Regions from separate parts of the Caulobacter sp. P4_E5 genome, predicted to be linked through region 3. Evidence: predicted binding sites of a transcription regulator. Region 3 holds the regulator's gene; each other region holds the start of a gene.
The links. The regulator LexA, encoded in region 3, represses DNA repair genes until DNA is damaged. The targets are predictions, from matches to a motif close to ATGTTCNCNANNTGTTCT.
Positions count from the first base shown of each region.

Region 1: ssb (single-stranded DNA-binding protein) is a predicted target of LexA. The motif match lies at 5,079-5,096, and genes of this name have one in related genera.
Region 2: uvrA (excinuclease ABC subunit UvrA) is a predicted target of LexA. The motif match lies at 3,997-4,014, and genes of this name have one in related genera.

Region 1 covers NZ_JBFUJD010000005.1:40,718-47,168, reverse strand. Annotated here, with positions in the region: gene AC1DSO_RS02655 (flagellin N-terminal helical domain-containing protein) at 1-272, shown strand, start outside; gene pseH (UDP-4-amino-4,6-dideoxy-N-acetyl-beta-L-altrosamine N-acetyltransferase) at 356-910, shown strand; gene AC1DSO_RS02645 (hypothetical protein) at 990-3,857, shown strand; gene AC1DSO_RS02640 (hypothetical protein) at 3,916-4,605, shown strand; gene AC1DSO_RS02635 (hypothetical protein) at 4,623-5,021, shown strand; gene ssb (single-stranded DNA-binding protein) at 5,180-5,695, shown strand; gene AC1DSO_RS02625 (GNAT family N-acetyltransferase) at 5,929-6,451, opposite strand, start outside.
Region 2 covers NZ_JBFUJD010000039.1:12,140-18,590, reverse strand. Annotated here, with positions in the region: gene AC1DSO_RS13490 (hypothetical protein) at 25-936, shown strand; gene uvrA (excinuclease ABC subunit UvrA) at 1,010-3,919, opposite strand; gene AC1DSO_RS13480 (hypothetical protein) at 4,097-4,846, shown strand; gene AC1DSO_RS13475 (DUF1223 domain-containing protein) at 4,843-5,523, opposite strand; gene AC1DSO_RS13470 (hypothetical protein) at 5,738-5,893, shown strand; gene AC1DSO_RS13465 (DUF1203 domain-containing protein) at 6,092-6,451, opposite strand, start outside.
Region 3 covers NZ_JBFUJD010000112.1:5,416-11,866, reverse strand. Annotated here, with positions in the region: gene AC1DSO_RS23025 (ComEC/Rec2 family competence protein) at 1-1,953, shown strand, start outside; gene AC1DSO_RS23020 (isocitrate lyase/PEP mutase family protein) at 2,008-2,775, shown strand; gene lexA (transcriptional repressor LexA) at 2,903-3,607, opposite strand; gene AC1DSO_RS23010 (class I SAM-dependent methyltransferase) at 3,779-4,636, opposite strand; gene lepB (signal peptidase I) at 4,687-5,487, opposite strand; gene trpC (indole-3-glycerol phosphate synthase TrpC) at 5,547-6,335, opposite strand; gene trpD (anthranilate phosphoribosyltransferase) at 6,332-6,451, opposite strand, start outside.

The DNA of each region.
Region 1 (6,451 bases), on a different contig from region 3:
TTCTGACCCGCCTCGACGCGTCGATGAGCGCCGTCAACCAGGCCGTTGGCAATATCGGCACTCAGGCCAAGCAGATCGACGCGCACAGCAGCTTCGTTTCGCGGCTGAGCGACGTTCTGGAAACTGGCGTGGGCAATCTGGTGGACGCCGACCTGGCCAAGGAAAGCGCGCGCCTGCAGGCCCTGCAGGTCAAGCAGCAGCTAGGCGCCCAGGCCTTGTCGATCGCCAACAGCGCTCCGCAGATCATCCTGTCGCTGTTCAAGGGCTCGTAAGTCTCGAACCCTGAGTAGGTCTAGGTCCCGACGCCCTGCCGGGCTAAGCTCCTGTCGGGCTTACAGGGGATTCGGCGGCGAGCATGATCGAGCTGCGCGACTTGCGGGACGAAGACGAGGCGGTCCTTTTTCGGTGGCGTTCCGAGCCCGAGGTCGACCGGTGGATGTCGGACGCCGACCTGCCTAGCCGCGAGGCTCACGCCGCCTGGTTCCAGGCGTTGCGAACCGATCCCGATATGCGCGGCTGGATGATCACCCGCAGCGAGGTCCCCATGGGTCTGCTGACCCTGACCGGGCTCAACAGCCATCACCGCCGCGCCAGCTGGAACTGGTTCCTGGGCTCGGCCGAGGCGCGGGGCAGGGGTGTCGGTCGCGCCGCCCAGGTGCTGGGCCTCGATCGCGCGTTCGGCGAGCTGGGCCTGCACAAGGTGTTCGCCGAGGTGATGGCTGACAACGACGCGGCGCTGAAAGCTCAATCTTCCGCCGGCTTCCGCCGCGAAGGCTATCTGCGCGGCCATGTGCTGAAGGACGGTCGCCCACGTGACGTGGTGCTGCTGGGGATCTTAGCCTCGGAGTGGCAATCGTTGCGCACCGCGGCGCGCAAGGCCCTGTCGGACGCCAACCTTATCGCGGCCTAAATCCAAACGTTAACGAGTCGTCAGCGATCCTCGGGCAAAGGTACGAGCGGGGGATTTCGCGTCCCGCTCAGGACAAGCCGTGATCAGTTTCGATTCCAGCATTCTGCTCAGCTACTATCAGGCCCGCGCGGGCGTGACGGGCGCTGGCGCGTCTGGAACCGCCCCCACGAGCTCGTCGAGATCGAAGGCCGTGGTGCCGACCGCGCCGTGGCTGAGCGGTTCCGCGCCGGAGCCCAGCGAACTGGTCCGCTCCGCCCTGAGCGGCCGCAAGTTCGTCGATGAGGGCGCCAGCGCCTCCGCCCTCAAGGGCGTCAGCCCCGACTATAAGAAGCTGTTCGCGACCTACCAGGCGCTGAACACCTTGTCGGCCCTGGCCGCGCGGGCCGGCGAGAAGAACGTCACCGACGGCGAGATCTCGCACCTGCAGACCGCCATGGCCAAGGGCCTCGGCGAGATCAGCAACTACGTCCAGAACCTGTCGCTGGACCAGATGCGCCTGACGACCGGCACTGTCATGACCAGCGACAAGAGCACCGTGGGCGTGCCCAAGGCCACCTACAGCTACACGACCGACAAGCTCTATAGCGGCCAGGTCGATGATGAGGTCCCCCAGTTTCAGGGCGCGGTCTCGTTCGACGTCGCCATCAAGAGCTTCGGCGCCACCAGCAACGTGACCATGGACCTGTCCGAGATGGGCTCGACGCCCCGGACCATGTCCAACGTCGTCAGCTACATGAACGGCAAGCTGAAGACGGCGGGGTTCAACACCAGCTTCTCGGTGCAGCGCACGACGGGTGAGGAGCGCACTGTCCAGGTCAATGGCAAGCCCGTGAAGCTGCCGGCCACCGGCGACGACTTCGCGCTCAAGGTCAACGGCGACTCCGTAGAGCAGCTGACCTTCAGCGCGCCCACCACGGCGCCGGCCGTCTACGTGACCACCAAGGCCGGCGACCCGGATCCCGACAAAGATACGACGACCGACGACGGCGTCTTCGAGACCACCCTCTCCAAGTACAGCGCCGCCGGGACGGGCGCCGGACCCGGGGCGGGCGCGCCGGGCGGCAAGGTCTTCAGCGAGACCCTGCAGGGCACGATCTCCAGCGTCCGCAAGTCGGTGACCGGCGCGGACGGCTCGATCTACATGCTGGCCGACGTCGATACGGCGGTGGAGGGCAAGACCGATATCAACGGCCAGGCCATCAAGGGCGAAAGCGATGTCGCGCTGCTGAAGTACGATAGCGCCGGCCACTTGCTGTACGCCCGCACCCTGGGCGCGACAGACCAGGCCAACGGCCTGTCCCTGGCCGTCGCCGACGACGGCAGCGTGGCCGTGGCCGGTTCGGTCAGCGGCCGCTTGGCGGGCGCGGTCAACGGCCCGATCAACAATGGCGACAGTTCGACGGTCAGCGACAGCTTCGTGACCCGCTACGACGCCAAGGGCGACGAGCAGTGGACGGTCCGCCGCGGCGGCTTGCAAGAGGACGAGGCCACCGCCCTGGCCTTCGGCTCGGACGGCGTCCTCTATGTCGGCGGGCGCAGCAAGTCGGACCTGCCGGGCGCGACAGGCGCGGACCCGTCTGGCGGCTGGGACGCCTATCTCTCGGCCTTCGCCACGGACGTCAACGGTCAGCCCAAGGCGCTGTTCACCCAGAAGTTCGGCACCGCCGAGAACGATTCCGTCTCCGGCATCGTCGTCAACGGTTCGCAGGTCATCGTCGGCTCCAAGGAGAATGGCGAAGCGATGCTGCGCAGCTTCGACGTCACGCCGTCGGTGGTGACCGAGAACGTCAACAAGCTGGATCAGTACGGCGCTTATCAGAGCGTGCCGGTCACCTACACCAAGACCGCTACCGTCACCGCCGGCGCGACGCGCGACCTCGGCTCGCTGAAGGGCGGCGAGATGATCGGCCTGAAGATCGACGGCGGTCAGCTCTATGTCGGCGGCTATACGGCCAACAACCTGATGTCGATCAATGGCGCGACGACCGCGCCATCGGGCGGCATGGACGCCTTCGTCGGCCGCATGTCGCTAGACATCAGCGACAACAATGCCGACACCCTGACCTATTACGGCGGCACCGGCGACGACACGGTCACCGGTTTCGACGTCTCGAACGGCACGGCTTGGCTGGTCGGCTCGGCCGGCGCGAACCTGGACGGCCAGACGACGGTCGGGACCAAGGACGGCTATGTCGCCCAGGTCAATGTGGGCACCGGCAATGTCGACTGGAGTCAACGCCTGACCGGCAAGGACGGCGTCGCCACCCCGACGTCGGTGGCGGTCTCCTCGTCCGGCGCGTCCAGCCTGGACGCCTTTGGCCTGCCCAGCGGCAAGATGGATTTCACCCAGTCCGATCGTATCGTCTCGGCCACCGCGGCGCGGGCTGGCGACACCTTCCAGATCCGCACGCGCGAGCGCGGGACGCTGACCACGATCAAGATCGACGCCAATGACACCCTCGAGACCCTGGCCGACAAGATCAAGCGGGCCTCGGGCTCCCGCGCCAAGGTCGAAGTCGCCAGCAACGGCAACAGCCGGGTGCTGAAGATCAGCCCGGCCTCGAACACCTCGACGATCGAGATCGTGGCGGGCAAGGGCGGCTCCGACGTCTTGACCTCGCTGGGCCTGGCCGGCGGCGTGGTGCGCGCCACCAAGACCGACGACGGCAAAACTGTTTCGGCCGATGGCAGCGGCCCGGTCTATGGCCTGAGCCTGCCGCCTGAACTGGACCTGACCACCGACGCGGGGCGCAAGAACGCCAGCATGGTCATCCAGCGCGCCATGTCCGCGGTTCGCACCGGCTATCGCGAGATCGCCGACACGGCGATGGGGATCAAGAGCGACAGCTCGACCGCCGGCAAGACCGGCGGCACGGTGCCGGCCTATCTGACGGCCCAGATTTCGAACTACCAGGCGGCGCTAAACCGTCTCACGGGCGGCGGATAACGGCTTTCTCCACCCCGTTGTGCTTGAAAGCGTCATCGACGCGTCGTAGCCAGGGGTCATGGACTTTCTGAAAGATCGACGGATCATCCTGGCTGGCGGCGGCGCGCTCGCCCTGCTGGCGGGCCTGGGCATCGCCGTGGCGCTGATGACGGGCCATGACAAGAAGCCGGATGAGGCCCCGCCCGCTTCGCGCGCCGGGCTGATTGTCGAGACCGGTCGCGACGACGACAGCAAGCTCGACCCCGCGCGGCCGCTGCGCTGCTTCGTAGGCGGAACCTTCGTCGGCGAGATCACCCTGGCCGAGTGCGCCAAGAAGAACGGCGTCGCCACCGGCGCGCTGGACGTGGGTGTCGACGAAACCGGGGCCCTGGCCGCGGCCGACCAGGCCGGCACGGTCCTGACGCCTTTGCCGCCGACCCCCACCGTGAGCGCGCCCGCCGCGACCACGCCGTCGAATCCGAGCGCGCCGTCGACGCCGGCCAGCGCCTCGGCCAACGCTCCGCTCGGCGCCTGCTGGCGCTACGCCGGCAACGAGTGGCGCCGCCTGCCGGGCGAGATCACGCTGAACGCCTGCGCCCAGCAGCTGTTCAATGGCCGCTGCGAGCGGACCGGCGGGGCGACCTATGGCCGTTGGGGCGAAGAGACGCTGCGCCTGGTGCCGGGTCGTGTCGAGATTTCGTCGGACAACCGCAGCTTCCACACCGCGTTCGATCAGGGGCCCAACTGCTCTGTTCCGAACGCCGGATAGGTTTATAAGTGTAATCCATGAAGAAGACCGTCCTCGCCGCCGCCGCTCTCGTCGCCTCGGGCCTCGCGCTCACGGCTTGCGAGAAGCAGATCAAGCCGCCGTTCGAGACGGGCGTCTGCTTCCACGTGGTGACCAACAAGGACGGCTCGCTGCGCTACAACCCGGTGGCGCGCAACGTGCCGCAGATGGAAGAGTGCGCGGCCACGCTGGAAGGCATGCGCATCCGCTTCGTCCGCATGGGGCAGTCCAACAACCGCAGCATGGTCGGCGCCTATCAGGGGTCCTTCATCTTCATCGAGAAGGAAGGCATCTATCTGGGCCAGACCTATGACGGGGCGCGCTTCATGTCACTGGTCCGCACGGGCGACGGCCGCCTCGCGGTGCCGGGCGCCATTCGCCAGGTTCCAGCCCAGTAGAGCTCGGGAAAGTGGGGTGGACGGAGGCTCCGTCCACAGCCGTCTTCGTCGTCCACAAGAACGTATTGAGAACAAAACTTGCGCCCGCTCGGCGCCTTCGTTAACGTCTCGCTCCAGATTCCGGCGCGAGGGTCGCCGGGCGAGAGCAAGGTCAAGCGATGGCGGGAAGCGTCAATAAGGTCATTCTGGTGGGCAATCTCGGGGCCGATCCCGAGATCCGCAGCCTGGGTTCGGGCGACCGAGTCGCCAATCTCCGCATCGCCACGTCCGAATCCTGGCGCGACCGCACCAGCGGCGAGCGCAAGGAGAAGACCGAATGGCACCGCGTGGTCATCTTCAACGACAACCTGGTGAAGGTGGCCGAGRAGTATCTGCGCAAGGGCTCGACGGTCTATATCGAGGGCGCGATCCAGACCCGCAAATGGACCGACAACACCGGCGTCGAGAAGTATTCGACCGAGATCGTGCTGCAGAAGTTCCGCGGCGAACTGACCATGCTGGGCGGCCGCGGCGATAGCGCCGGCGCGTCGGCCGGCGGCGGCGACGAATACGGCGGCGGCTATTCGGGCGGCGGTGGCGGTTCCAGCTTCGGCGGCGGCGGGGCTCAACGCAGCCAGCCTAGCGGTCCGCGCGAGAGCTTCTCGGCCGACCTGGACGACGAGATCCCGTTCTAGAGACCACGGAAAGTGGAAAGCCTTTGGCGGTCGTAGAGCCGACGGCGGCGCTCCACGGGGGCGAGCGGCGGGCGCACCGGAAACGGTCGCCCGCCGCTTTCGTTTAGGATTGTCGTCCCGGCCAACCCCTGGGCTTGACCCCCGGSGGGGAAGCGCGCAGAGCCGGGATCGCCGGAAGCACTGAGCTTGTTGCGGTCCCGGGTCTTCGCTGTGCTTCGCCCGGGACGACACGCCTAGAGCAGTGTCTTCGGCCACGCCCACCGATACCGCACCACCTCGACCTCGCGCCCGCCGGGAACCCGTTCGATGTAGCGCCCCACCTCGACGCCGCCCTTGCGCTGATAGAATCCCAGAGCCGCCGCGTTCGGCGCGTAGACCTCCAGGTTCAGCGGCGCGCCGTCGTGGTTCTCGACCAGCCATAGCGCGACGCCCGCCAGCAGGGCTGAGCCCAGGCCGCCACCCTTGCGCTCGGGCGCCACGTGCAGATTGTCGAGCAGGGCGTCGACTTCGGGCTTGAGGCGGAACGAGGCGTAGGCAAGACCAACCGGCGCGGCGGCGTCCATCGCCGCCAGAATCAGGTCGCTTGCGGGATCAAAGCGCTCGAACCGCTCGCGCCAGACGGTGCGCGAGGCGTCGAATAATTCGTCATCTAGGTAGGCGTCGCCGTAGAGGCCGCGATAGGCGACCTGGCGGCTGCGGGTGTGCAGGTCGGCGATCGCGTCCGCATCGTTTCGGGACGCGCCGAGTCGGACGAAA
Region 2 (6,451 bases), on a different contig from region 3:
GTTCGCCATCCGAATGAGCCTGTCATGTCCAAGTTCTCCGCCTCCGACGCGGCCTTCTCCGGTTTCCGCTTGGTGCGGGAGAACCTGAAGACTGTCGCCATCTGGGCGGGCGCCATGACGGTGCTGTCGATCCTGTCCAACGCCCTGGCGATCCAGTTCTTCGGCCCCAAGCTGGGCGCGTTCCTCAACTACATGTCCGACAACAGCACGCCGGATCCGGAGGAGCTGGTCCGCCGCGCGTCCGACCTGGCGCCGCTGATGCTGTGGTCGCTGCCCTACAGCCTGCTGCTGAACGGGGTGATCTTCGCGGCCCTGAACCGCCTGGTCCTGCGTCCCCACGACAGCCGTTTCGCCTATCTGCGCCTGGGCATGGACGAGGTGCGCCAGGCCGCCGTCTGGCTGCTGGTCAGCCTGGTGCTGATGGGCGTGCTGTTCTTCGGCTCGGCCCTGTCGGGCTTCTTGGGCGCGCTGGGCGGCCCGACCGGCGCCTTCCTGGCCCTGCTGTGCGGCCTCGGCTCGATCGGCGCGATGATCTATCTGGCCGTGCGTCTGTCGTTCGCCTCGGCCGTGACCTTCGACGGCGGCAAGATCACGCTGTTCCGCTCGCTGCCGGAGACCAAGGGCCTGTTCTGGCCGCTGGTCGGCGCCTATCTGCTGGCCGGGGTGATGAGCGTGATCGTCATCCTGCTGATCTGGATGATCGTCTACGCGGCCGGCCTGATCGCTTCGGGCGACTTCGCCGCCACTGGGCGGATGATGCGAGCCGACACCAGTTCCCTGCAGGCCTATTTCACCCCCGCCGGCATCGTCCAGGCCCTGTTCTCGGGCGTGTTCTCGGTGCTGACGACCCTGATCGTGTTCGGCCCCGCGCCGTCGATCTACCGCGAGCTCAAGGAGGGCGGCGCCGGCGGGGCGACGACCGAGGGCGGCTGGTAGGCGCTACGATCCTCGCCAAAGAAAGACGCCCCGGAGATCACTCTCCGGGGCGTTTCTGTTTCCAGCTGGGCGCCTAGGCTCGCTTGGCCTTCTTCAGCTCGGCCACTCGGGCCTTGCGGCGCTCCTCGTGGCGGTCGAGGACGTCCTTGAGGTAGCGGCCGGTCCAGCTGGCCTCGACCCCGGCCACGTCCTGGGGCGAGCCCACGGCGACGATCTCGCCGCCGCCGTCGCCGCCCTCGGGGCCGAAGTCGATCAGCCAGTCGGCGGTCTTCACCACGTCCAGATTATGCTCGATGACGACCACGGTGTTGCCCTGGTCGGCCAGCTCGTGCAGCACCTCGAGCAGCTTCTTGGTGTCCTCGAAGTGCAGGCCGGTGGTCGGCTCGTCGAGGATGTACAGCGTCCGGCCGGTGGCGCGGCGCGACAGCTCCTTGGACAGCTTCACCCGCTGGGCCTCGCCGCCCGACAGGGTCGTGGCCTGCTGGCCGACCTTGATGTAGCTGAGACCCACCCGCTTCAGCGTCTCCATCTTGTCGCGGATCGGCGGCACGGCCTTGAAGAAGTCGGCGGCCTCCTCGACGGTCATGTCCAGGACGTCGGCGATCGTCTTGCCCTTGAACACCACGTCCAGGGTCTCGCGGTTGTAGCGCTTGCCCTTGCAGATATCGCAGGTGACGTAGACGTCCGGCAGGAAGTGCATCTCGATCTTGATGACGCCGTCGCCCTGGCAGGCCTCGCAGCGGCCGCCCTTGACGTTGAAGCTGAAGCGACCCGGGCCATAGCCACGGGCCTTGCTCTCGGGCAGGCCCGCGAACCAGTCGCGGATCGGGCCGAACGCCCCGGTATAGGTGGCCGGGTTCGAGCGCGGGGTGCGGCCGATCGGGCTCTGGTCGATGTCGATGACCTTGTCGAACTGCTCCAGGCCCTCGATCCGCTCGTGCGGCGCGGGGGCGTCGCTGGCGTTGTTCAGGCGGCGCGCGGCGGCCTTGTACAGGGTCTCGATCGTGAAGGTCGACTTGCCGCCGCCCGACACGCCGGTGATGCAGGTGAAGGTCCCGACCGGGATCTCGGCCGTGACGCCCTTCAGGTTGTTGCCGGTGGCGCCGACGACGCGCAGCATCTTCTTCTTGCTGATCGGCCGGCGCTGTTCGGGCACCTCGATCTCGCGCACGCCGGTCAGATACTGGCCCGTGACGCTGTTGGGGTTGGCCATGATCTCGGCCGGCTTGCCCTGGGCGACGATCTCGCCGCCGTGGACGCCCGCGGCCGGACCCATGTCGATTACATAGTCGGCGGTGAGGATGGCTTCCTCGTCGTGCTCGACCACCAGCACCGAATTGCCCAGGTCGCGCAGACCCTGCAGCGAGGTCAGCAGGCGGGTGTTGTCGCGCTGGTGCAGGCCGATCGACGGCTCGTCCAGCACGTAGAGCACGCCCGTGAGGCCAGAGCCGATCTGGCTGGCCAGGCGGATGCGCTGGCTCTCGCCGCCGGACAGGGTGCCCGAGCCACGCGACAGGTTCAGGTAGTCGAGACCGACGTCGACCAGGAACCGCAGGCGGTCGTTGATTTCCTTCAGGATCCGCCGGGCGATCTCCATCTGCTTGTCGGTCAGCTGGCCTTCCAGGCCGGCGAACCAATCGCGGGCCGGACGGATGGCCAGCATCGAGACCTCGGCGATGTCCATGCCGGCGATCTTCACGGCCAGGGCTTCCGGCTTCAGGCGCTTGCCGTGGCAGGTCTCGCACGGCGTGTCGGACTGGTAGCGGCCCAGCTCCTCGCGCACCCAGCTGCTGTCGGTCTCGCGCCAGCGGCGCTCCAGGTTCGGCAGCACGCCCTCGAAGGGCTTCTCGACCTCGTACTTGCGGGCGTTGTCGTCGTAGACGAACTTGATCTTCTGGCCCTTGGAGCCGTTCAGCACCACGTCGCGAGCGTCCGGCGACAGCTTGTGCCAGGGCTCGTCCATCGAGAAGCCGTAGTGGCGCGCCAGGGCCTGCAGGGTCTGGGTGTAGAGCGGCGAGGGGCCGCGCGACCACGGCGCGACCGCGCCCTTGTGCAGGCTCTTGTCCTTGTCGGGGATCACCATGTCGGCGTCGAAGGCCAGCTTGGCGCCCAGGCCGTCACAGACCGGGCAGGCGCCGGCCGGATTGTTGAACGAGAACAGCCGCGGCTCGATCTCGGCGATCGTGAAGCCGCTGACCGGGCAGGCGAACCGTTCCGAGAACAGGATGCGCCTGGGCTCGGTCTGGCCTTCCTCGACATTGGCGAATTCGGCGACGGCCAGACCATCGGCCAGGCGCAGGGCCTGCTCGATGGAGTCGGCCAGGCGCTGTTCCATGTCGGGCTTGGTCACCACGCGGTCCACGACCACGTCGATGTCGTGCTTGAACTTCTTGTCGAGGACCGGGGCGTCCTCGATCGGATAGTACTCGCCGTCGATCTTCAGCCGCTGGAAGCCGGCCTTCTGCCACTCGGCGATCTCTTTTCGGTACTCGCCCTTACGGTCGCGAACGACGGGAGCCAGCAGATAGAGGCGCGTGCCCTCGGGCAGGGCGGTGATCTTGTCGACCATCTGGCTGATGGTCTGGCTCTCGATCGGCAGGCCGGTGGCCGGCGAGTAGGGAACCCCGACCCGCGCCCACAGCAGGCGCATGTAGTCGTGGATCTCGGTCACCGTGCCGACCGTGGAGCGCGGGTTGCGCGACGTGGTCTTCTGCTCGATCGAGATGGCCGGCGACAGGCCCTCGATCAGGTCGACGTCGGGCTTGCTCATCAGTTCCAGGAACTGACGGGCATAGGCCGAAAGGCTTTCCACGTAGCGACGCTGGCCCTCGGCATAGATCGTGTCGAAGGCCAGGGACGACTTGCCCGAGCCCGACAGGCCGGTCAGCACGACCAGCTCGCCGCGCGGGATGTCGACGCTGACGTTCTTCAGATTGTGCTCGCGGGCGCCGCGAACGCGGATGAAGTTCAGTTGTTCAGCCATGTTTTCCGGAACGTTGGACCGCGCGATTGGTCGCGGCGCAGCGGCTATATGTAGGGCTCAACCCGCGAATTAACACAAGAACAAGATGCGAACAAATGTCGCGCGCGTGGGGCGTCGTTTCTGCTGACAGCCAGTGTCAGCAGTGGGGGCGGCGGCCGGCCGCGTCCAGGGCGCCGCTTGGCCATGTTCGCGCCTCGAAAGCGGCGCTATCGAAACGCGTCCTGCCTGCCGAGCTTAACTAGAAGTGGCGGGCGCATGGGGCGGGGCGGGCGGACCAGGCGAGCGATCGCCGCGGCGGGCGGCGTGCTGATCAACGGCCTGATCCTGGCCGCCCTGGTTCTGGTCGAGCAGGCGCCGCCGGTGATGGAGGACCAGCCGGTCATTGTTCTCGAGCTGGAGCGGCCGCAACGGCGGGCAGTGTCGCGATCCCCATCGGCGGTCTCGCGCGCCGCGTCGACCTCGCCGAGATCGAGCCGCGAAGCGCCGGCGTCGTCGGTTGTCGAAAACGGAGAACCCGCCAAACCGGCGCCGGCGGCGCCCGAGGTCGATCCAGCCTGGCGCATTGACCGCCAGACCCTCGATCGCTGGCGGTTGAGCGAGGGCGTCCCGGCCGCGAACTGGGGCCGCTATTCTCGCGCCTGCATAGGCCTGAGCAGCGAGCACATGACGCCCGACGAGAAGGCGCGGTGCTACGGGAGCTGGAACGACAGGAAGGACAAGCGCCCGTCGCCCAACTTCATCGGTCCGATCGATGAGACCAAATGGGAGACGCCCGAACCGAAGCTCCCGTCGATCTACGACAAGGACGCCCGCCGCCAAGAGCGGTGCCGCGACTATCGGCGCGGGCGGACGCCGGGCTTCAGCGAGCGCAACCTCGCCTCCACCGGCAGTCCGCCGCCCAGCCTGCGCGAGAAGGGTTGCTTCTAGTCCAGCCGCGCCGCCGCCAGGATCGGGCCGCCGTCCGGCGCCTGAACCAGCACCGCCGTGCGATAGGCGGGATCGGGCGAAGCCGGCGAGGCGAAGCTCACGGCCGCGCCGCTCCAGCCGCCCAGGCGGGTCAGCTGCCGGACGATGTCGCGGTGGGGCAGGGTCTTGCCGCCGTTCTCGCCGCGTCGGATCGACACCTGCTGGACACGGGGATCGTAGCGCACCAGCCAGACGTCGGCGGCCCGTCGCGGAGCGCGGCCGGCGGCGATCTGCACGCGACCGGCGGCGCCGACGATGCGGGTGTCGCTGGCCGGGCGGGCGCGGCGCAGGGCGGCTTCGACGTCGCGGGGGTCCATGCCGACGAGGCTGTCGCGGCCCTCGACCACCATCTCCGGCGTGCCCAGCTGGGCGCCCAGCGCCCGCGCATAGGCCCGCTGGCGGTCGGTATAGGCCTTGGTGGCGAAGGTGTCCTTCCAGCCCAGCTGGTCCCAGTAGGTGACGCCGAAGCTGAGCGCCAGCACGTCGGGGCGGCCGGCGATGGCGTTGAGGTTGGCGTTGGCCGGCGGGCAGGACGAGCAGCCCTGGCTCTGGAACAGCTCGACCACGACCGGACGGTCGGCGGCGACGGCCGGCGCGGCGATGGACAGCAGAGCGAAGGCGGCGAGCACGGGCTTCACGGGAAACCTCCCGAATAAGTTACTGGAGGTGAATACGAAGCGTCGAAGGCCAAGGTTACAGCGGCGGTCGACGAAAATGCGACGAACCCGGCCATCGCCAGGGACCTTGGCCGTTGAGACTCGCTAAACCCTGTTTGGAAGCGGGTTCTTCAGTCCACGCATGATCTAACCGCCAAGATCGGGCGGGGGCTCGAACCTCTAGAAGGAGCGAGCCATGGCCAAGAAGGCCGCCAATGCCAAGCAGGGCGCCAAGCTGGACGCGTTCGACGCGCTGAAGGTGCGGCAGCGCTCGATCATCATCGACATGATGGTGTTCTGCGGCGGGATCGGCTCGCTGGTCTGGGTGCTGCGCGAGATGGCGTCGACCTAGAGAGCGATCTCGAGGGGGAAGCCCTTTCCGCCAAACCTGCCTTCCTCGCCCTCGTGGCGAGGACCCATGGCGCGGCCAGGCTCGGTGGTTATCCGAGGGCGCCGCCAGTGTGGGCGAACGCCGTCCGGCGCGACGATAGCTGAACCCTAGGCACAAGGCCTAGGGAGGCGGAGTAAGCCGGATGGCCAAGTTCCAAACCTAAGCCCTATCGATCCGCGCGGCGTAGCAGCCCCACTTGGCGTAGTGGGCGTGCAGATAGGCGATCTCCGGATCCTCGAACAAGGTCGCGATCAGGTCGTCGGCCCTTGCGCCCTCGACGATGTCGGCGGCGCGCATCATGCCGTCCTGGTCGAAGGCCCGCAGCGCCAGCAGGCGGCGGCGCAGGGCGGGCGGCATCACGTCGACCGTGGCCACGGGTTCGACACCCTCGCGCACGAAGATGGCGTGGCTGGCGCGGAACGGTGTCGGGGCGCTCTGGTGCTCGTAATTGACCAGGATCAGGGTCTCGCCCGGCTGGGCGTCGTCCAGGCTGACGCGGCAGGGAAAGCCCAGCGGCGC
Region 3 (6,451 bases):
CTCATGGCCATGATCTGGTGGGCGTTTCGGCGTTGGAACGCGCCGGCGATCTTGCTGGTGTTGGCCAGCCTGGCGGCGTTCGGGGCGGCTGGCGGTCTGGCGGCCAAGATCCGCAGCGACCGGGTGGCCGCGCCGATCATGGCCGGCGAAAGAGTTGTCCGGCGCGTGGACGGCTTTGTCGTCGACGTCGTCAGTCCCGGAGCGGGCGGCCCACGCCTGCTGATCGCACCGGTCGCGGTGTCGGGCCTATCGCCCAAACAAACGCCGCGCCGGATCCGGGTGACGATCGGCGAGGACGAGACCCCGGCGCCGGGCCAGGCGGTGCGGTTGAAGGCCATGCTGGGTCCGCCGCCGCCGCCGGCCGCGCCGGGGTCCTACGACTTCGGCCGCGACGCCTGGTTCGACTCGATCGGCGGGGTCGGCTTCGTGATCGGCGAGATCGACGTCGCCGCGCTCGACCCGCCGCCCTGGCGGCTGCGCTTGACCATGGCGGTCAATACGTTTCGCTGGGACCTGGCCCAGCGGATCCTGGCGCACATGGGTCCAGACAGCGGCGGCATCGGCGCGGCGATGGTCACTGGCCATGAGGCGTGGATCAGCCAGGCTCAGACCGACGCCATGCGGGCCTCGGGCCTGGCGCACATCCTGTCGATCTCGGGCTTGCACATGGCGATCGTCGGCGGCTTCGTGTTCGGCCTGGCCCGCTTGGTCGTGGCCGCCTGGCCGTGGCTGGCCCTGCGGGCGCCAGGCAAGAAGATCGCGGCGGTGGCGGGCCTGGTCGCGGTGCTCGGCTATCTCCTGATCTCCGGCGCGCCGCCGCCCGCCGAGCGGTCGGCGATCACCGCCAGCGTCGCCTTCCTGGCCATCCTGTTCGACCGCCGGGCCATCACCCTGCACGGCCTGGCGGTGGCGGCGCTGCTGATCCTGGCGCTGAAGCCGGAAACGGCTGGCGAGCCAGGCTTCCAGATGTCGTTCGCCGCCACCGCCGCCCTGGTCGCCTTGGCCGAGTCCTGGCCTCAGCCCGTGCGCGAGATCGCGACGCCGTGGTGGATCCGCTGGCCCCAGGCGGCGATCACTTGGCTGGCCGCTAGCGTCGCGGCCAGCCTGGTGGCGGGGCTGGCGACCGCGCCGTTCGCCATGCAGCACTTCAACCGCGTCGCCGTCTGGGGGCTGCCGGCCAATCTGGCGGTCGCGCCGTTGTCCTCGTTCGTGATCATGCCGTTTCTGGCGGTCGGAACCCTGCTGGAGCCGTTCGGCTTGGGCGGGCCGTTCCTGGCCGTGGCCGGCTGGGGCATCGACGCCATGGTCGGCATCGCCAACGGTTTCGCGGCCGCGCACGGCGCGCAGCGGATCGTCGCCAGCGCGCCGCCCCAGGTGCTGGTCGTGGCGTTCTTGGGGCTGATGATCCTGTGCTTGTGGCGGGGAAAGCTGCGCTGGGTCGGCGCGCCGCTCGCCCTGGCCGTCGCCTTGTGGCCCAGGCCCGCGCCGCCGGACGCCTGGATCGCCGCCGATGGCGCGACCGCAGCGGTCCGTTCGGGCGACGCGGCCGTCCTGCTGCGCACCGACGCCAAGCGCTTCGGCGCCGAGCTGTGGGCCCGACGGCGTGGTTTGACGCCCGCGACCTGGAGTCTCTACGCCTGTGACAAGCGGACCTGCGCGCCCGCCCTGGGCGCCCCGGTGCGGCTGTCGATCGCCTGGAGCCGCAAGACACCGGATGCCGAGACCTTGTCGGGCCTTTGCGTGCGCAGCGAGGTGGTGGTGGTCCGCGCGGCGGCGCCGGAGCGGACACCGCCGTTATGCGCCGACACCGTGCTGCTGACAGCCGAGGATTTCGAACGCGGCGGCGCGGCGGAGCTCTATCATCGGCCAGACGGCTGGCGCATCGTCTGGGCTCAACCGCTACGCGGCGACCGCCCTTGGAGCCGCCTGCTGACACCCCATGTCACGCGCTGACGCTAGAGATCGTCAGGAAACATGCGCGAACCAACGCGCCTGGAGGATTCAGTGATGTCGAACCCGTTCGCCGCCCGCCGCGCCGCCTTCCGCGCCCTGCACGCCGAAGGCTGTTTCGCCCTGCCCAACCCTTGGGACGCCGGCAGCGCCAAGCGATTGGAGAGGCTGGGGTTCAAGGCGCTGGCCTCGACCAGCGCGGGCATGGCCTGGGCGATGGGTAAGGACGATGGCCAGGTCACCCGCGACGAGGTGATCGCGCATCTGCGCTATCTGTGCGCTGTCACCGACCTGCCGGTGAACGCCGATTTCGAGAACGGCTTCGCCGAAACGACCGAAGGCGTCGCCGAGAGCGTGACCCTGGCCATCGAGGCCGGCGTCGCGGGGCTTTCGATCGAGGACTGGTCGGGGACGGGCCTCTACGACCTGTCGATCGCTGTGGAGCGCCTCAAGGCCGCCCGCGCGGCGATCGACGCGTCCGGCCAGGACGTAATGCTGGTGGGCCGCACCGAAGGCTATCTGCGAGGGATCCGCGACCTGGCGCCGACCCTGGAGCGCCTGAAGGCCTATGCCGCGGCGGGCGCGGACTGTCTCTATGCGCCGGCCGTCACCGATTTCGACGAGATCCGGGCCATCGTCCAAGCCGTCGCGCCCAAGCCGGTCAACGTGCTGTTCTGGGGACCGCAGATGTCGGTCGAGAGCCTGGGCGCGCTGGGCGTGCGCAGGGTCAGCACGGGCGGTTCGCTGGCCGCCGCCGCCTGGGCCGGATTCGACGCGGTCGCCAAGCGCCTAGCGGAGGAGGGGCGCCTGGCGCCGAAACCTTAGCTCCAACTGTCATCCCGGACGGTCCGAAGGACCGGTCCGGGACCACCAGAAACGCCGAGGTCGGAAAGCCAAGCACCCGTGGCGGTCCCGGCTTTCGCCGGGATGACAGCAGAATGAGCGAAAGACCTTAGTGGTAGCGGCGGATCAGGCCGACCAGCTTGCCCTGCACCTCGACCTGATCGGGGCCGAAGATGCGAGTCTCGTACTTGGGATTGGCCGCTTCCAGAGCGATCGAGCCGCCCTTCTTGCGCAGGCGCTTCAGGGTGGCTTCCTCGCCGACCAAGGCGACGACGATCTCGCCCGAGGTGGCGGTGTCGCCCTTCTTGATGATCACATAGTCGCCGTCGAGGATGCCGGCCTCGATCATCGAGTCCCCTTGCACCTCGAGAACATAGTGCTCGCCGCCGCCGAGCATCGACTCGGGCACTGGCAGGCGCTCGCGCTCGTGCTGGATGGCGTCGATCGGCGTGCCGGCGGCGATCTTGCCGAGGATCGGCAGCTCGCGAGTATCGTTGGCGGGGGCGGTCYCCGTTTGAGCCGGAGGCGGAGCGCCGCCGCCTTCGAACACTTGCGGGCGGAAGGCGCCGCGGCCCTTGGGCGGGGCAGTCGTCGTGGCCTGTTGCGGTAGCTTGACCACCTCCAGCGCGCGGGCGCGGTGGGCGAGGCGGCGAATGAAGCCCCGCTCTTCCAGCGCCGTGATCAGCCGGTGGATGCCCGACTTCGAGGCCAGGTCCAGGGCCTCCTTCATCTCGTCGAACGAGGGGGAGACGCCGGTCTCCTTGATCCGCTCGTGGATGAACATCAGCAGTTCGTGCTGCTTGCGGGTGAGCATGGCGACCTCGGCTGGAGCGCGGAACAAACCGCAAACCTCGCGAATGTTCTCTAGGCGTTCCGCATTAAAGTCAAGTCGAGGCCGTCGCGGCGCGGAAAATCCAGGAAAATCAAAGACTAGGTTGTGCCGCAGGGTAAATAGCGGCCAGAATCAAAAGCTTAACGAAAACTTTCACGCGCGCTTGCGGGCCACGATGATGTCCTGGTCCTGCAGCGGCTGGCGACGCCACACGCCAAGGGCCTGATTCAGCACGTCGAGGCCCAACGCGTCATACTGGACGAGGGTGGGCCCGAGGTCGTAGCCAATCACCGATTCCGGCAGCTCCGGCGTCGCGGTCCAGCAGCCATCGAGAGCGTGGACGAAGTCGAACGCGATCTGGCCATTGCCGGTGTTGGCGCGGGCCTCCTCGTCGATCAGGTACCAGGAGACGATGCTGACCCCGCCGGGCTTCAGCACCCGGGCGATTTCGCGGGCGAATTGCGCCTGGTCGGCGGCCAGCAGGTGGGTGAACACCGAGCCCAGCCAGACATAGTCGAAGCTGGCGTCCGGATAGGGAAAGACATAGGCGCTGGCGGGTTGCGAGCCTTCCGGATTGTACCGGTCGCTGTGCATGGCGGCATGGACGAATTCGAAGCGTGGGTCGCCGACGGCGATGTTGGCTTTGCACCAGTCGATGGCTTGGGCCATCACGTCGAAGCCGCTGTAGCGCCCGTTCTCATCGAGATAGTCGACGAGGGGCGCGGCGGCGCGACCGATACCGCAGCCGACGTCGAGGATGGCGTGGTGTGGCTGCAGGCCCGCCTCGATGAACAGCTGCTTGAACGCCTGGCCCACGCGAACGAAGTCGGCGTCGGCGGCGCCGACCAGGTGCCAGAGTTCCTGCGGCGCGGCGACGGCATTCGGATCGGCCGGCGGAGGCGCGATCGGGGCGGGTGTTCCGCTCAAGGCGCGACGCAGGCGGCCCAGGACGGGGCGCAGGGGCGCGGGCGTGGCGTTACGCAGCGCCGTCAGGAAAGAGCCGTCCCGCATCCGATTCCCTTTCGATCCGAAGCGGGCGGACCCTAGCGGTGCGCCAGGTTTCAGCCAACCTTTGGAGCGGGCAATTTGCGGAAGGTGCGGTCCAGGCGCAGGCCGTGGTCGTTCCACGAGAACAGCACTCGCTCGGCCCGCCCGACCAGGTTCTCCGCGGGAACGAAGCCCATGCCCAGTTCCGGCGGCAGGTCGGCGTCGCGCGCCACGTCCCACGGGCACGAGGCATAGCCCTTGGCCGCCCCGCCGGGGTTGAAGCGGCTGTCGGCCGAGTTGTCGCGATTGTCGCCCATCACGAAATAGCAGCCGGCCGGCACGGTATAGACGCCGGTGTTGGCCGCCGTGGTCTTGGCGCCGAAGCTATTGGTGGCGTAGGTCCGGCCGTTCGGCAGGGTCTCGCGCAGGTGGCGTACGGGGATCGGATAGGCGTCCGGCGCGCCGTCGGCGTCGATGCCGGTCAGGGTCTGGGTGGTGGCCGCGCCGTTGATATGCAGGACGCCATCGATCATCTGGACGCGGTCGCCCGGCAGGCCGATCACGCGCTTGATCACATCGGTGCGACCGTCGGACGGTTTCTTGAAGACGACGATGTCGCCGCGCTCGGGCGCCTTCTCCATCAGGCGACCATGGCCGACGGGCGGGCTGAGCGTGATCGAATGGCGGCTCCAGCCGTAGGGATATTTCGAGACCAGGATGTAGTCGCCGACCAGCAGGGTCGGCTGCATCGACTCCGACGGGATCGTGAACGGCTGGCAGAAGACCGTCCGTGGGACCAGGAACACCACGACCACGATGGCGACCGTCTTGGCGGTCTCGATCAGGCCTTCGGCCCAGCGCGGTTTCGTAGCCATGTATCCGTCTCCCCGTCTCGCCTCAGGGTAGGCCGGCAAGCTTGGCCAAATCGTGGCGCTTACCCGAGCAGGACCTTGGTGGCGGCCGTGACGTCGGCGTGGCGCATCAGGCTCTCGCCGACCAGCATGGCCTTGGCGCCGGTCGCCTCCATCCGCACTACGTCGTCGTGGGTAAAGACGCCGCTTTCGGTGACCAACAGCGCGTCCTTGGGCGCCAGGGCGGCCAGGCGTTCGGTCACCGCCAGGTCGACGACGAAGCTCTTGAGGTCGCGATTGTTGATTCCGACGAGATCAGCGCCCAAGTCGCCGGCGCGGGCCATCTCGGCCTCGTCGTGCACTTCCACCAGGGCATCCATGCCCAAGCGCTTGGCCTCGGACATCAGCTCGGCGGCCAAGTCGTCGTCGACCATGGCCAGGATGACCAGGATGGCGTCGGCGCCCAGGGCGCGGCTCTCGGCCACCTGCCAGGGATCGACCAGGAAGTCCTTGCGGATGCAGGGCAGGCTGACGGCCGCGCGGGCGTCGATCAGATAGGCGTCGGCGCCTTGGAAGCTCGGGCCGTCGGTCAGCACCGAAAGGCAGGCGGCGCCGCCGGCTTCGTAGTTCCGGGCCAGGGCCGGCGGATCGAAATCGGCGCGGATCAGACCCTTGGAGGGCGAGGCCTTCTTGATCTCGGCGATCAGCGAGAGCTTGCCGGGGGCGTGTCCATTGACCAGGGCCTGCTTGAAGCCGCGCGGCGACGAGGCGTTCCTGGCGGCAGATTCGAGGGCGGCCAGAGTGCGCCGACGCTTACGGTCGACGACCTCTTCAAGCTTGTAGGCGGCGATCTTGGCCAGAATGTCGGTCACGCGGCTACTTCCGAATTGGTGGCGGCCACGAGGCCGGCGAGGGCGGCCTTGGCGCGGCCTTTGTCGATGACGTCGGCGGCCAGTTCGATGCCCTCGACCAGGGTCTCGACCTTGTC